4 regions of the Solibacillus sp. NPDC093137 genome follow, and region 1 is predicted to be linked to each of the others. Evidence: riboswitches for the same ligand, from Rfam matches in the RefSeq annotation. Region 1 holds a riboswitch; each other region holds the start of a gene.
The links. A riboswitch is a leader RNA that binds a small molecule or an ion and turns the genes downstream of it on or off. The one in region 1 is predicted to bind cobalamin.
Positions count from the first base shown of each region.

Region 1 (4,213 bases):
TCCTGTTTCGGCAGGGCCTTCAAAAACTTGCGGAACATAAAAAAGCCGCCAATCCCCATAAGCGAAATCAATACTACAACCCAAAATAAAATAAACCATAAAAACCAGCCATCTAAGCCCACAATGTTCACCTCATTACTAAATATTGTTTATGAAATTCCTTCTACTAAACTACTGGTGATAAACCTCATTATTGTCTATTATATAAGGTTTTGTAAAATTTTTCATCGTCATTGTCCCTTTTTTCGGTAAATCATGACATATATAGGGCAAGGAGGTGATAAACATGAACGAATTCGGATTTTTATCTGCAACATTGACAGTATTTTATCAGACAGGCCTTGATGAATTTAATGAGCCGATTATTAAAAGTTCCACATTCCGTAACTTGGAAAGAAATGCGACAGCTCAGCAACTATACACTGTTGCAACAACAATCGTCGGCTTAACAGATTACAATTATATTGAATCTGTGAAAACGCAAAAAGACAGTATTACCGCTTAATTAACATTATCATGAATTGGAGGTGATCACATGGCACAAGTTTTACAATTAACATTTGCCAACATTGCAGGGGATACGATGACGATTAATATTAATGATCCGAAGCCGAATTTAACGGAGGCTGAAGTGAATGCTGCGATGCAAACAATTATTGATCAGGCAGTGTTTTCGAAGGACGGATTTTTGTACAATGTGAAAAAATCAGCTCGCATCGTTGAACGTAATGTCACAGCAATCGAACTGAATAGCTAAAAGCAAGGCCGGTGAAGTGTGATGCTTTGCCGGCCTTTTCAAATGAAAAAAGGAGGGATTTTAATGGAGCAGTGGATAGCAATTCTTCAGGAAGTAACATTTCCGATCTTTATTTCTTTTTATTTACTGTATCGGATAGAAACAAAACTTGAAGCGATTCATACAGCACTCGTATCATTACATCATCCTGCAGACAGAGCATGAAAAACTCTTCACAATGTTGACACACTTCCTTTCTTCCGATAACTATTGAGAATATACTAAATATTGGGTAAGATGAGAGTAATGTTCAAAGAGTGGAGAGAGAGAAATGAAAACGAAAAAAATAGTATTCGCACTTATGCTCTTGGCAGCAACAGTTCTCACTGCATGCAGCAATTATCAGTTTAAACCGACGACCAACTTTGAAATTAGCGGGTTTACGATGACCGATCACCGTAACAAAGAAGTGACACTGGAAAGCCTAAAAGGGGAACCATGGCTGGCAATGTTCATCTTCACAAGCTGTACAACCATTTGCTCGCCAATGACAATGAATATGACCCGAGTACAAGATCACCTTGAGAAAAAAGGGCTGGAAGATTATAAAATTGTCGCGTTTTCAGTAGATCCGGACTACGACACACCGGAGCGTTTAACAGAATATTTATCGCGCCATAAACCGGTAGATGAATCAAAATGGCATATGCTGACAGGGTACGATCAAAAATTTATCGAGCAGTTTGGCAGAAACTCATTTAAAACACCTGTTCAGTCAATTGAAGGAAACGACCAAGTTATCCACGCTGATACATTTTTCCTAGTAGATGAAAAAGGAATTGCCGTGAAAAACTATTCAGGTTATGGCACAGGAGAAGATGGTGTTCCATATGAAACGATTGCTAGTGATATGGAGGCACTCATTGACGAGCGTCTAAAATAATAGTGAAATGTAAGATTAACTTGCGAAAAAAGTGTAGCTGCTTTTTAAGCAAGTTTTTTTGTGGAGTGAGGGCTTTTCTAATAAAATTGAAATTGTGCTAATAAAACTACAAATTTTCTAATAAGTTGCGGATCTTCTAACAAAGGAACTGGATATGCTTGATATGCTAATATCAGTTCTTGATTAGCAAATAAGCACGCCAAATTTTCTAATATCACCTGCAAAAGTGCTAAAATAAATAAATTCCTTCTAATAAAAAGCACAATGCATCAACCCAAATTGTTTCAACCATTATATTGATAAAGCAATAAATAAAAAGAATTTTCAAAACTCAAATTCTGTGATATAGTATACAAAATTACATACTGTGTAAGTTACGGTGCTTGTGAGAACAAGCTGAAAAGGGAAACCAGTGAAAGTCTGGTGCTGTCCCGCAACTGTAAATCGGAGTTCGTGATATTCAACCACTGTCTATTGATGGGAAGGATCACAAGAACGTTGATGATGAGCCAGGAGACCTGCCGGAAACTAGTACACGCCAATACCTACGTGGAAATAGGTGGTGATTTTGTGCGATAGTGAGACAACAACCTTTGAGTTTACAAAGGTTTCTTTTGTCAATCTCTTAAACATTCACACCCCTCTTTCACTTAGAAAGAGGGGTTTTGGTTTTTATGTAACAAATTTAAGGAGGAATTGTTTATGAAAACAGCAGTAATTGGTTACCCGTATATTGGACAAAATCGTGAATGGAAACGTGTGACAGAGGCATTTTGGAAAGAACAACTGACTTTGCAATGCTATGAACAGGAAATGAAAAACTTACGCCTTGCTCAGCTATATCAACAAAAAGATTTAGGGCTGGATATTTTAACAGTAGGTGATTTTACATACTATGACCGTATGCTGGACATGGCTGTAATGTTCAATATGGTTCCATCGCGTTATGATTATCTTTCTTTGCAGCATAATTTTACGGCATACTTTGCAATGGCCCGTGGAGCTGAAAATGTGGTGGCATGTGAAATGACGAAATGGTTCAACACGAATTATCACTATATTGTACCGGAATATGAGGGACAACAACTCGCATTGCAGCACAATGTTTACGCGCAATATATCCAGGAGGCAATCGAAGCATTCGGCATGTCCCCTCGTGTGACAATTATTGGTCCATTTACATTTTATAAACTGACAAAAGGTGTTGGCCAAGAACAAAAACAACACTATATTCAGCAGCTGGTGATTGTGTATAAAGAGTTGCTTCAGTCGTTAGAAGCAAGTGGTGCAACGACAATCCAGCTTGAAGAACCAAGCCTTACAAAAGACCTTACTTCCGAAGATATTGCATTAGTTCAGCATTTCTATCATCAAGTATTAAAAGGACTTACAGTTGAAACGATCTGCACATCTTATTTTGAAGCGTTATCCGACTATGAAACAATGATTAATTTGCCAGTCGATGGCTTTGGACTGGACTTTGTTCATGGAAAAATTGAAAATATAGCATCGTTAAAAAAATTTACTTTCCCAAAAGATAAAGTTCTATATGCAGGAATTATTAATGGACGTGACATATGGAGAGCCGAATTGCAGAAGCAGTTGGCACTAGTAGCGGAAATTCGTTCCTACGTACCATATTCACCTATCCATCTACAAACATCGTGCAGCCTCCAGCATGTGCCTGTTACAACAGCAGGAGAAAAAGGGGTTGTACCTGAGCTGCAAAACGTCTTAGCATTCGCCGATGAAAAAATAAAGGAACTGCAAATGATTAAAGGAAAAATACTTCAGTTGGAAGGTCCTTATCAACATGCAATTTTAGAAAGTCAAAAAGCAATCCGCACATTGGCGCAGCATAAATCAAGACGGAAACAAGCTGTACATGACAAGGTGAACGCACTAACACAGGAAGCTTTTAAACGAGCAGATAACTACAACAAGCGCAGTAAACTGCAGCGTGCCTTTTTACAGTTGCCGGATTACCCGACAACAACAATCGGGAGTTTCCCGCAATCGGCTGAAGTTAAGAAAAATCGCAGTTTGTGGCGTAAAGGGGAAATTACAACAGCGGAGTACGAAGCATTTAATGCAAACGAAACAGCACGATGGATTGCGATTCAGGAGCAGCTTGGTCTTGATGTTTTTGTTCATGGAGAATTTGAACGTACAGATATGGTCGAATTTTTTGGTGAAAAATTGGATGGCTTTGCGTTTACGAATAATGGCTGGGTTGTTTCTTATGGTTCACGTTGTGTTAAACCGCCTATTATTTACGGAGATGTTGAATGGACGGAACCGATGACGGTAAGGGAAGTAAGTGCCGCACAATCACTTACGGATAAGCCGGTCAAAGGGATGCTGACAGGACCCGTTACAATATTGAACTGGTCATTTGTGCGAAATGATTTGAACCGCTCGGAAGTTGCTTATCAAATCGCCCTGGCATTAAGGGAAGAAGTATATGCGCTTGAAAAAGCAGGAATCAATATTATTCAAGTTGATGAGCCTGCATTAAAAGAAGGGCTGCCGAT
Region 1 covers NZ_JBNNVH010000001.1:832,353-836,565, forward strand. The annotation lists gene ACQKN3_RS04320 (DUF2621 domain-containing protein) at 1-122, opposite strand, end outside; gene ACQKN3_RS04325 (DUF1659 domain-containing protein) at 287-505, shown strand; gene ACQKN3_RS04330 (DUF2922 domain-containing protein) at 536-757, shown strand; gene ACQKN3_RS04335 (YvrJ family protein) at 821-961, shown strand; gene ACQKN3_RS04340 (SCO family protein) at 1,068-1,679, shown strand; cobalamin riboswitch at 2,040-2,219, shown strand; gene metE (5-methyltetrahydropteroyltriglutamate--homocysteine S-methyltransferase) at 2,382-4,213, shown strand, end outside.

Region 2 (4,213 bases), 790 kb from region 1:
GCATGGAGAAATTTCTAAAACGGAATATTGGTCAGCTTTCCGGAGGGCAGCAGCAGCGTGTTTTCATCGCACGTGCATTAGTGTCCGATCCGAAGCTCCTTATTTTGGATGAACCGACAGTCGGAATTGACCGCGAAAATGTGCAGGCATTCTATGATATGCTCGCACATTTAAATAAGCATCACAATATGACAATGATTTTAGTTACACACGATGTGGACACGGTTTCGGATCGTGTCAGTCATGTCGCATGCTTAAATCAGTCGATCCATTTTCACGGATACAAAAATGATTTTGATACGATTTCGGAAGAACAGATTGCTAGCTGGAACGGCCACTCTGTTCGAAAGATTCATTAAGAGGAGCAGGCCGTTATGATTGAAGCTATATTAAACTATGAATTTTTACAAAACGCCTTTTTCTCAGGGCTTGTTATTGGAGTAATCGCACCACTATTAGGTGTATTTATCGTAGTAAGACGTTTATCTCTTATTGCAGATGCACTGTCGCATGTCACTTTGGCGGGGATTGCAGGGAGCCTGTATTTGAGCCAATCGTTTGCAGCACTGGCATTGCTGAACCCGATTTATCTAGGGATTGTCGCATCTGTAAGTGGTTCGATTTTAATTGAACGATTACGTAGACTATATAAACATTATGAAGAACTTGCGATTCCGATTATTATGTCGGGTGGAATCGGTGTGAGTGCCATTTTTATTTCACTTGCAAGCGGATTTAATGCAGATTTAATGAGTTATTTATTCGGCTCTGTATCTGCTGTATCACGCCAGGATTTATATGTTGTACTGGCAATTGCAGTCATAGTTGTATTATTTTTAATACTATTTTTTAAAGAACTTTTCGTATTGTCGTTCGATGAAGAATATGCGAAAGCGAGCGGTTTACCCGCGAAATGGATTCATCTAATCTTTATGGTTGTTGTCGCACTCGTAATCGCAGCAAGTATGCGTATTGTCGGAATTTTGCTTGTTTCAAGCTTAATGACATTACCGGTAGCAGCAGCGATGCGATTAGCTCGCGGCTTTAAAGAAGCAATCATTTTAGCGATTGTATTTGGAGAGCTGGCCGTAGTGATTGGACTCGTTTCTGCCTTTTACTTAAACTTGGCACCAGGTGGAACAATTGTTGTCACATCCATTTTAATCTTGCTGTCAGTAATTTTAATTAAGAAGATTGTGTTGAAATTAACTATTAAATCGGAAGGGGAAAAAGTACTGTGAATGCAGCGCGCGCGTGGGAAATATTAAAGGAAAATGGCTATAAAAAGACGGATAAACGAGAGTTGATTTTGGGTATGTTTGCAGCTACAGAAAAATATTTGACTGCCCGTGATTTGTTATCGGTATTGAAAAAAGATTTCCCTGGAATGAGTTTCGATACAATTTACCGTAACTTGGCTACTTTTGTGGAGCTTGATATTTTAGAAGAAACAGAATTAAACGGTGAGCGTAATTTCCGTATGCATTGTGAGTCGGATCACCATCACCACCATTTTATTTGCCGTGATTGCGGGAAAGTAAAAGAACTGTCTGTTTGCCCGATGGAAATGCTTGGTGAAAAACTGCCGGGTTATGCTGTGGAGGCCCATAAATTTGAGATTTACGGGAAATGTCCGGAATGTTTGTAGGTAGCTGTAGTAAATATTTATTTGCATAATTTTTTTTATATGCTAAAGTGATTAAGACAAATTGAATAAATTTGCAGGAAAAAGATGCATTATGCATAAATGGGAATTCGGTGCAAATCCGAAGCTATATCCGTAACTGTAAGCGTTGATGAAAATAAGTGTGAGACCACTGCTAATATAGCGGGAAGGTACTTATGAGTAAAGTGAAACGCAGAGCCAGGAGACCAATCTTTTTCTTATCGTAACATCCCTCTTCGGAATTAAAGAGAATGTACGGCAGTCACTGATTGAATAAGCAACATTTTGCATTCTTGTTTGATTTTTGAAGCCATCCATTTTCTCATGGGTGGCTTTTTTTTCGTACACTCAATATTTTCGGTGAGGCATTACATGAAGTGAGGAGAATTTTTATGAAAAAGGATATCCGTTTTTCCTGCTATCCGTTTATGCGGGAAAAGCAAAGCTGTGTCGATTATGAAATCCGCACTGATTCTTTAACAACACGAATCGGTACCGTTTTTCCGACATTAGTCGATGATGCATCCGGTCAAGTCGTCTTGGAGGATTTGAGGAGGATTCAACCATTAGCCTATCATGCAAATGGTTCGGTCCGCGGCAAATTGGCCATTACATCTGAGGATTTGCAATGGCTAAGCGACCGCTACGATTTTTATGTAGGTGAAGTTGGAGAAGCGATTCAGCAGTTTGTACTGCCACAAGGAATCGAAAGTGCAGCGAGACTGCACATTTGCCGCAGCGAGGCGAAAAAGTCTTACAGGGCATTACATAAAGTGAGCGAAGAAAGAGAAGTGGATGAAATTCTGTTTGATTTTCTAGGGCTGCTTGCCAATGTATTTTTTGTCATGGCGGTCTATATGAATCAGCAACATCAACAAGAGGAAATTCCATTTATCTCAAAATCCTATCCATCGAAAAAGAAAAAAGGAGTTACAACAAATGAAATTTAATAACAAATGGGTCGTTGCTTTAGCAGCAACATTATTACTGGCAGCATGTGGATCAGATGAGGAAAAAACAGGTGGCAAAGCAGAAAAAGAAGAGCAGGCTGAATCGAAAAATAATGGTGTACCCTACACGGTTATAGATGACCGTGGTGTTGAAGTGACATTCGATGAAGTACCGGAAACAATTATTTCTCTGCAACCAAGCAATACAGAGATTTTGTTTGAGCTGGGTGTCGGAGAACAAATTATCGGCGCAACAGAATATGATACATATCCGGAAGCAGCACAAAAAATTGAACGAGTGTCGACTTCTACAGTTATCAATGCAGAGCGAATTCTGGAATTAGATCCGGATGTAGTTGTAGCGTATACAATCGGGGAGGAAGCACAAATTACCCAATTGGAGGATGCAGGTCTTAAAGTGTTTGTAATTGCTTCTGCGGAGACATTTGATGATGTGTATTCGGATATTATCCAGCTGTCGGAAGTAATGGGTGTCGAACATAAAGGGGAAGAAGTTGTAGCCGACATTAGGGAACAAATTGATACAGTACAGGAAAAAACAGCGACACTTGATACGAAGAAAAAAGCATATTATGAAGTGTCACCAGCTCCGGCTCTTTGGACTACCGGCAGCAGCACGTTCCAGCAGGAAATAATGAACTATGCGAATGTTGAAAATATTTTTGCTGATCAGTCGAGTTGGATTAGTGTAACGGAAGAAGATGTCATCACTCGTAATCCAGAAATTATTATTACGCCAGCAACATATATGGAAAATGCAATTGATGAGATTCTAGGACGGACAGGCTGGGATAAAATACAGGCAGTCACAGAACAGGCAGTTTATTTAGTCGATGGAGATATTATGTCCCGTCCTGGACCGCGTATTGGTGAAGCAGTTGAAATTATGGCACAATCAGTATATCCGGAACTGTTTAAATAAGTATAGAATAGAAGGGCATGCCTTAGTTTAGGCATGTTCTTTTTACAATGTTTAAGGAGGGATACCATTGATTTTTATAACCGGTGGTGTACGCAGCGGTAAAAGTGCTTTTGCAGAGAAATACGCAAGGCAATTAGGTGAGAAAAAGACGCTCTACTATGTCGCGACAGGCGTATCCTTTGATGATGAAATGAAAAAACGGATAATCCGCCATCAGCAGGACCGTGAAACTCAGAACATCAACTGGAACACAGTGGAAATGCAAGTCAAAGTTCCGTTAGCGATTGGGCAGCTTTCCAACGAGGCAGTTGTGCTTTTTGAATGTGTGACAACATGGCTTTCGAATGTAATGTATACATATGAACAAAAAAATGAAAATAGCGAATATATCGATAATTGTATCGAATCGCTGCAAAAGCAATTGCTAACTTGGCGGAAGCAAGGTGCTACAATAATAGTTGTATCAAATGAAGTGCTGGATGAATTGCCTTCACAATATGATGAGGTAAATTTATATCGTAAATTGTTGGGTGAGCTACATCAATGGATTGTCCAAAATAGTGATGAAGCATATGAAGTACAATTTCAGCTTGTACAGCGTTGGAAGTAAGGAGGAAACAAGTTGAAAAATAGTTGGAGCGGTTTTTTATTAGC
Region 2 covers NZ_JBNNVH010000001.1:1,627,323-1,631,535, reverse strand. The annotation lists gene ACQKN3_RS08415 (metal ABC transporter ATP-binding protein) at 1-359, shown strand, start outside; gene ACQKN3_RS08410 (metal ABC transporter permease) at 375-1,241, shown strand; gene ACQKN3_RS08405 (Fur family transcriptional regulator) at 1,238-1,648, shown strand; cobalamin riboswitch at 1,714-1,895, shown strand; gene ACQKN3_RS08400 (hypothetical protein) at 2,059-2,616, shown strand; gene ACQKN3_RS08395 (ABC transporter substrate-binding protein) at 2,606-3,559, shown strand; gene ACQKN3_RS08390 (bifunctional adenosylcobinamide kinase/adenosylcobinamide-phosphate guanylyltransferase) at 3,627-4,169, shown strand; gene cobS (adenosylcobinamide-GDP ribazoletransferase) at 4,182-4,213, shown strand, end outside.
Region 2: linked by a shared signal. The riboswitch ahead of ACQKN3_RS08400 (hypothetical protein) and the one ahead of metE (5-methyltetrahydropteroyltriglutamate--homocysteine S-methyltransferase) in region 1 are both predicted to bind cobalamin.

Region 3 (4,213 bases), on a different contig from region 1:
ATTTCTTGAAAAAGCGGTCTATCTATTTTTATTGACGTGATTACGTACAATTAGATTGCTTTATTATAATAGGAAGCTTTTGACCCTTTACTTCTTTTCACAGCTAGAAGCTCTTCTAATTTTTGAATATATTCACGGTCTGCCGATATTCTTGTAAGGCTTGTTAATAAATATGGTCTTAATCCGGAATTGATTTTTTGGCAACGCGCAAGATTGATCAAATACTTGGCCATCTTAAATGACTTTAAGTGCGTATGTCCATTTTTAAATTCCTTCTTCGTATTGACGACCATAAATTCCTGCTTTCGCCCTTTATAAAAAGGAATAATAATAAACTCATCTTTTTTGAAAATTTGATTCATATTATCCTCATCCTTTTCTTGAATATATTCAAAAACGACCTTTCACATACGGAGAAATAGTGATCACCCCGTTCCTTTTAATGCCCCTCCCGCCTCTCCTTTTTATTGGTCTTACGTTTCCATACCCTATTTACCGCTTACTTTATTCCATGGTTGAATAAAAAAGCACTTTTTTAGGTATTATTAACAGTTCGGATATGTTTTTACATTTAATTAATATAGGATATTACAGAGGAAACGCATTTGACAGGACTATCGCTTGAATTTTACTGAATTTTCTGTAAAATAAAATCAAGTTCTATCCACTACTTGTAATGTTTTGCTCGCACACTACATTTACGAGGATTGGGTTGGGCTTTCTTTATCGTACCCTGCTTGGCAAAATAAACGATAAAGTTCCGCTTATTGGTATTTTACTGGTAAGATAAATGGAATAGACTGAAAAGCCGTACTTATTTTCCGGGAACACTTTAATTATAGAAAAAAGGCTACATTTAAAGTAATTGTTTCTTTTAATGTAGCCTTTTTATTGAATTTTATTATATGATTTTTTTTATTCTACTTGGCTACTAAAAGCGCTGCCGCTTCTTCCAACGTGACCATATTCGTAATCATCGAACAAGCCGCATCAAGAATCGGGAACGCTAATGCAGCACCCGATCCTTCTCCAAGTCGCATATTCATATGCAGCATCGGTTCCAGTCCTAAAAGCTCGGCCGCAATTTTTGCACCTGGCTCTTCCGATAAATGTGACGGTATCAAATATGCTTTCACATTCGGATTTAATTTATAGGCGATTAATGCTGAAACGGTTGAAATGTACCCGTCAACTACGACCGGCACACGGTTCGCTGCTGCTGCAAGGAAGATTCCTGCCATCCCGCAAATCTCCAGTCCGCCTACTTTCGCGACAACATCAATCGGATCATCCGCATTCGGCTCATTCAATGCAATTGCTTTTCGAATAACTTCGGCTTTATATTTAATGCCGCCAGCTCCGACACCTGCACCAAAGCCCGTTACTTCCAGCGGATCGCAGCCATGAAGTACCGAAAGCACCGCAGCACTTGGCGTCGTATTCCCGATGCCCATTTCACCTGTACCGATAAGATTGATACCGTTTTGGATCGCTTCTGTTGCGACTTCAATCCCTACTTCAATTGCCTGAATCGCTTCTTCTCGGGTCATCGCTGGACCTTTCGCCATATTGTCCGTCCCGTATTTCACCTTTTTAATAATGACCCCTGCGTCTTGAGGTAAGTCTTCTTTTACTCCGATATCTACCGGAATGACTTGTGCATTCGTGATTTTCGCAATCGTACACATTCCTGTCGTCCCTTTTGGAAAGGAAAGTGTTTGGAATACCGTTGTACCTTGCGGGTTCGGCGTTACCCCTTCCTCATATACTCCGTGGTCTGCAGCCATGACGATCATCGCTTTGTTATCGATTTTCGGCGCAAGCTCACCGGTAATTGTAGCAATTTGCATAGCTAAAGATTCGAGCTTCCCTAAGCTTTGAGGCGGTTTAGCTAATGAGTCTATGTACTGACGTGCTTTGTCTTCCATTTGTCGGTCGATTTCTTGAATTTGTTCAATTGTTTGCTGTAGTAATTTCATGTTTCGTTTCCCCCATTAAAATGAATTTTGACAATAAAAATAGCCTGCAGTTTATTCGATAACAAATAAACTACAGACATATCCAGTGTCTATAAACAGTAAGCATACTTAGGCAGGTCTCCTGGCTCAGATTCATGATTTCATAGCCCCTTCCCAGATTGACATCCAGTGGGCTTTGCTATGAAACTCCTCTATACAGTGTTGGGATTACGCTAAAGCTTTTCACTTTATTCCCTATTCTCCCTTAACGGGCACCTAATGCTTGATGAATTTAACATTACTTTACTTTGAACCTGTCTTCTCGTCAAGGGGTCTATGCATTCAGCTTCTATACGTCTCCCCAATCGACAACGTTTTCAGTTCCACCTCTTCCAAATCCGCGCGCTGCCAATGATTATGCAGCCGGTCAATCGCTTCTTTCGGTGTATCATCCGCCAGCATATAGGCACCGTAATGCATCGGAATAAACACTTTCGCTCCGACATCACAAAACGCCTGGATCGCTTCTTCCGGTGTTACGTGGGAGGCATGCATAAACCATTCCGGCTCATATGCGCCGATTGGCATTAGCGCTGTATGTATGTTGAAGCGTTCGCCAATATCTTTGAAGCCTCTAAAATACCCGCTATCTCCGGCGTAATAAATACTTTGCGCATCCGATGCAGTTTGCAATATGAAGCCGCCCCAATGCGAGGTATTCGTATCCCAAGGCATGCGTCTTGTCCAATGGTTTGCAGGAACGAAATGAATTTCAAGCGCACTTGATTCATGCTTGTCATACCATGATAGCTCGATAAAGTTATGCAACTTATGACGCTTCATTAAATAACCGAGCCCTTCTGGAATAAGAAACAATACGTTGGGATTTCGTTTTTTCAATTTCTTTAACGTCGGTACGTGCAGGTGATCGTAATGCGAGTGTGAAATGATGACAATATCAATGTCCGGTAATTCATCCAGCCGCAACCCCGGCTCTGCCAACCGTTTCGCTACACCCATCCAATTTGCCCAAACCGGATCCGTTAAAATATTGAGCCCTTCTTTTTGAATTAAAAAGGTCGAGTGGCCGATCCACGTAACGGACTGCTCCGTGCGATTACTTTTTAGAAACGCAATTTGCTTTTCCTCACACTGCGGTACTTCGTAATCGACAACTTTCTTTTGCTTTGATCGCTGCCATTTCAGGACATCTTTAAAAGTACCGAGCCGGTCATCTTGGTCTAAATTTGTAAAGCGTTTACTCATCGCAGCACTCTCCTATTAATAAAGGCTTAAATTCCTACGCTGATCACCCAGCTGTGGTTTCATTATTATCCTTGCAAAAAAGTAAACAAAAAAACTTAAAAAAGTCCCGAGTACAGTAAAGCTGTTTGATACCGGAATAGATGAAGCGATAACGCTCAAGATATTTAATGTGTAAAATACTATTACTCCAATCAACGCAACTGTCATCACTTTATTTTTTCTTGCCAATTGTTTTCGATACAGCGGGCTGCCAATGCCGTTCCCGCTATGCTTTGTCTCTTTAATTTGTTTAATTAAAGCATAAGTTAAACCTGCAATAATGATCCCAACTACTGCAAATCCAATCATATCATCCATTTCAATTTTCCCCGTTTCACTAATCTCCCAAATAAAACTCCTTTATTTTATACGGTAAGACTTTACTCATAATAATTCCTGCCAAAGCCAAGCCAATCAAAATCACTCCAATTTCCATAAGGTTTTTTAACCATGTGATTTCAATCCTATCCGTTATGTTGGATCCACCTATAATGATGAAAACAGCTCCCGCCCATGCCAATAAAAAACCTGCGCCAAATTGTAGCCATTCTTTTTTTGAAAGCTGTTTAAAAACCGCCCTATGCTTATAAAATTTCCGAGTCGCAAAGATTAATAATAACCCTGTTAGAATATATCCAATCATCACAATCCCCCTGTATCTTTTCCTTTTAAAAGTTTAATTGTCGCCCATAACGAGACGATGAACAGCAACAAAAATATGAAAAAAGAAATTCCCGCAAGCCATTTTGCAACGATCGACGGCTGATTAATATATAGCTGTATATTTTTAATTAAAAATCCTATAAACACGGTTTGAGCTAGGATTAAGCTAATACTTACAGAAATCGTCTTTGAATTCTGTGTCATACCCGCTCCCCCCTTTAGTTATTATTTTACTATGCTAACATATTCTCCTAAAACGAGGTAGTACAGAGTCCGGCTTATAAAAC
Region 3 covers NZ_JBNNVH010000003.1:12,504-16,716, reverse strand. The annotation lists gene ACQKN3_RS13100 (hypothetical protein) at 51-362, opposite strand; gene cobT (nicotinate-nucleotide--dimethylbenzimidazole phosphoribosyltransferase) at 921-1,979, opposite strand; cobalamin riboswitch at 2,074-2,253, opposite strand; gene ACQKN3_RS13090 (MBL fold metallo-hydrolase) at 2,301-3,224, opposite strand; gene ACQKN3_RS13085 (4-aminobutyrate aminotransferase) at 3,240-3,581, opposite strand; gene ACQKN3_RS13080 (hypothetical protein) at 3,601-3,906, opposite strand; gene ACQKN3_RS13075 (hypothetical protein) at 3,906-4,130, opposite strand.
Region 3: linked by a shared signal. The riboswitch ahead of cobT (nicotinate-nucleotide--dimethylbenzimidazole phosphoribosyltransferase) and the one ahead of metE (5-methyltetrahydropteroyltriglutamate--homocysteine S-methyltransferase) in region 1 are both predicted to bind cobalamin.

Region 4 (4,213 bases), 430 kb from region 1:
CTTTGTACAAGGTGTCCATGCAAGTTCATAACACCCAATCCGACAGAGTGCATCACTTTGTTGGCTTTGGATACAGAAGGGACGTTGACGATATCTGTCATCGTAGAAACATTCGTTAAAAGACGCATTGCCGTATCGACAAGCTGGCCGAAGTCCTGAACTTTCGTTGCTTCGTGAATGTCGATTGAACCTAAGTTACAAGAAACGTCGAGGCCGTATTCATTCGGCTCGTTTTGATCGGTAACAACGCTTGTTTGTTGATACTGAAGAATTTCGGTGCATAGATTCGACATCTTCACACGCCCGATTTCCTTTAATGGGTGGATGTTATTGACATTATCATCGAATATTTCGAACGGGTAACCCGATTCAAATTGCGCCTTTTTAATTTCCGTATACAATTTACGGGCGTTTAAACGTTTCAGTTTACGGATGTTTGGATTATCCAAAAATTCGTAGTACATTTCCGTAATCGAAATTTCCGACATGCGTTTGCCGTATTCTTTGAAAATATCATAAGAACTAAACAATACGATATCTTTATCGCGGCGCATTAATTCAAAGAAAATATCGGGAAGAATAATCCCTGTAGATAATGTAGCTAATCGGATTTTATCGTCGGCATTTGGTTTCTTGGAAGAGATAAACGCTTCAATATCACCGTGAAAAACATTTAGATAGACGACTCCGGAACCATTTCTTTGGCCAAGCTGATTCGAATACGAGAACGAATTTTCTAGCAGTTTCGCAACAGGCATAACCCCGCTCGCACGGTTTAAAATTCCTTTAATCGGATCTCCTAACGGACGCAGATCGGTCAAGTTTACCCCGACACCGCCGCCTAAGCGGGAAAGTTCAAGACAATAGCCGATATTCTCAGCGATTGAGTTCATCGTATCGTCCATCGTTAGTTTAAAACATGAGACTAGCTCACCGCGCGCTTTTTTCCCGCTGTTTAGGGCAGTTGGGGTTGCCGGCTGGTAGGCAGTCATTACCGCTTCGATGGCCTTTTCAGCCAATGCTTCATCGCCTTGTGCTAAATACAGGGCGATAATGACGATTCGGTCTTCATACTTTTCCAGAATTTCTTTTCCATCCCGGCTTTTCATCGCATAGCTTTCGTAGAACTTCGAAGCACTCATGAATGAAGGAAACCGGAACTTGTAGGAATAGGCTTTTTTGTACATTTGTTTAATAAAGTCCATCGAGTACAATTCCAAAAACTCTTTTTCGTAATAGCCTTCATCGACTAAATAACGCACTTTTTCCTCGATATCGATAAAGTAGCGTAAACGGACATTCACGTCTTCCAGGAAATAGCGGCGTGTTGCTTCTTTGTCTTTCGCCAGATCCAATTCACCGGTAGCACGGTAACGGTTTAGAATATCGTTATTTAATTTTAAATATTGTTTCATATCGATGCCTCTTTCCAAATGGAGTAGTAGTAATCTGTAATCGCTTCATAATTCGCCGGAGTTCCTCGCATTTCCACTTTTTCGATTAACGGAATTCCGTATTGTGCAGCTAAAAGGTCACCTGCACGGCCGAAAAAAGCATGACCAAAATTACGGTTTCCGCTTACGATAATTCCTTTGCATAGATCAGAGTTCGCAGTCATGAACTGGTCGACGATAGGGGGAACAGAGCCTAATCCATCCGTATACGTAAATAGAAGATACGGTTCATCCATTTTCTCTACTTCCGCCAGATCCTTTGCGGGCAAGCCGAGTTTTTGCACAATGGATCGTACATTACCAGTTCGTGAAGCAAATATGATCATGCGGTCATTTCAGAAATGCGATCGATAATTGACGTCGGCTCTGCGATAAATTCACCGTTGATTTCAAATAACGGCACAGACAAAAAACCTGCATCGAGTACTATTTGTTTTGCGCTCTCATCATGGTCAATATTAATAACCTCGACCTCCAAGTTGGCAGCATCGAGCTCCGATTTTACCCATAGGCATTTTGGACAAATTGTTTTCGTATAAAGTTTCATAATAGAACCCCTCGCTATTTAAATATTACTAGTAATTGTGGTGCACATGTCATGGAGAAAAAACAAAAAAAGCTATCCCGGAAAACAGGATAGCTTGAAATGGAAACGAGTAAAAGAGCGCCTCCATTTCCTATTCCCCGAAGAAATGTACGTAGTTTTAACGCGGCAGGTCTCCTGGCTTTGCTTCATCCGTCAGACATACCTTCCCATGCATTGCACAGTGGTCTATTCGTCTTCAGTCAGCATTTACAGTTGCGGGGACAGCGTTGGATTCACACCAAACTTCCCTTTTAAACTACATTTAGTAGTACCGTGATAAAAAAACACAATATATAGTTGAATTGAGTATAAGCTTTAACAACATAAAAGTAAAGAGCCTAAAGAAAGATAACATAAATCCATTAAGAATTCTAGAAAACTCCCTATTGAAAATATAGAAAAAATATGGTTTTGTTATAACTGCATGTAAATAGATTTTATTAATGAGAAAGTTGGTTGAATATGTCGATTCAATTAAAAATTAAGAAAACCCACCCGAATGCTGTATTGCCGAAACAGGCACGTGAAGGGGATGCGGGGATGGATTTAAGTGCGGTTGAAGAAAAAGTTTTACTGCCTGGGGAATACGGATTAATTAAAACCGGTCTTCAAATCGAACTGCAGGAAGGAACAGAAGCGCAAGTACGTCCTCGAAGCGGATTGGCATTGAAACATGGAATTACGGTGTTAAATAGTCCAGGTACGATTGATGCAGGCTATCGCGGTGAAATCGGGGTTATTCTAATTAATCATGGAAAAGAACCGTTTACGATTGAAAAGGGGATGCGCATTGCCCAGCTAGTCGTTCAATATGTCCCGCAAGTCTTTATTGAAGATACGGACGAACTGTCGGATTCGGAGCGCGGTGATAAGGGTTTTGGATCGAGTGGAGTGAAATAATGAAAAACGCCTGAGTCGAGATAAATGAACTCAGGCGTTTTAATCTTCTTCTTTTTTCCACTTTATATAATTGTACGAAGTTTGAATACCAAATAATACTATGAAAAAGAGGGAGAAAAATATAAAGAGATTAGTGAATCCTTCCACCCAATAAATAATGGCCAACGCTACGATACAAATGGGAATGGAATAGAGGTTGCGCAAGAATTTACGACGGTAGGAAAGGCCATGATAGGCAAATTTCAACCCTTTATCCACTTTCGGTTTTTTCCGGTAGTAGATAGATAATACAAGTGGCGTAATTAAAACCATAATTAAGATGAATGCCAAAACAATTGAAAAATCTAACTCAACCATATTAGCCTCCTTTCTCGTCTTTTGTCAGTATATCGATTTGCGTCACAAATCGGTAGATACGTTAATTCACAATGATAACGCCCATCAGGGAAGTCTTTGTAGGTACTGGACTTAATATTGTAAACTTTATCTTCAATCATCACTTCAGTCGTATCAATACTTCTCCCATGCCCGTTTACAAAAGTAATTTCACAAATCCCTCCAGCAGTTTTCTGATCGCTTGTTTGCAGATGATAAAAATCATAGCTGTAAATTCCTGAAACAATCAGCATAAAAAGCGTCAGCACGCCAAGCATAATTGTATTCAAGTTAAAGGGAGATACTTTCTTTTTTACAAACTCCCGGATAAAAAAGAAAGCAGCAATGATAAATAATAAAGTGAAAATGATAAGAGCACTGTAAAATCCGGTAAGCATGAACATTCCCCCTCTAAATTCATTACCAAATTTACGATTAAGTCGGAAAAAAGTTTCAGAATATATTGAATTCACTGATGGGATTTTTCTAACGGGTACTCAGTTTGCATATGCATAAGTGGAAACGTTTTACCATTTAGAAGGGGATCAATCGATTTTAGTCGAATTGATAACAATGGGAAATTGTAAAAATTGGATGTGAGCTAAAGGGAGGCATTGTATGCGAAGCGTGCATAGTGTGTTGTTTGAGAAGTTTTTAATACTGCGCGGAACAAAGAAGAAATTTATGGATTTACGCTTGCTCGATAATTTTATTGCAATGAAACATAATGAGAAACCGTATGAGCTGGATGCTAAATTCAAAGAGCAGCACCAAATACAAAAAGACGAACTGAATGGCATGCCCTATTACACAATCAATGAACAGCAGACACCGGAAAAGGTCATCTATTATTTTCACGGCGGTGCCTATATTAATGATCCACTGATTTTTCATTGGC
Region 4 covers NZ_JBNNVH010000001.1:1,264,974-1,269,186, reverse strand. The annotation lists gene ACQKN3_RS06545 (ribonucleoside-diphosphate reductase subunit alpha) at 1-1,415, opposite strand, end outside; gene ACQKN3_RS06540 (ribonucleotide reductase stimulatory protein) at 1,412-1,738, opposite strand; gene ACQKN3_RS06535 (glutaredoxin family protein) at 1,777-2,001, opposite strand; cobalamin riboswitch at 2,149-2,331, opposite strand; gene dut (dUTP diphosphatase) at 2,503-2,940, shown strand; gene ACQKN3_RS06525 (ATPase) at 2,980-3,297, opposite strand; gene ACQKN3_RS06520 (cobalamin biosynthesis protein CobN) at 3,285-3,713, opposite strand; gene ACQKN3_RS06515 (alpha/beta hydrolase fold domain-containing protein) at 3,934-4,213, shown strand, end outside.
Region 4: linked by a shared signal. The riboswitch ahead of ACQKN3_RS06535 (glutaredoxin family protein) and the one ahead of metE (5-methyltetrahydropteroyltriglutamate--homocysteine S-methyltransferase) in region 1 are both predicted to bind cobalamin.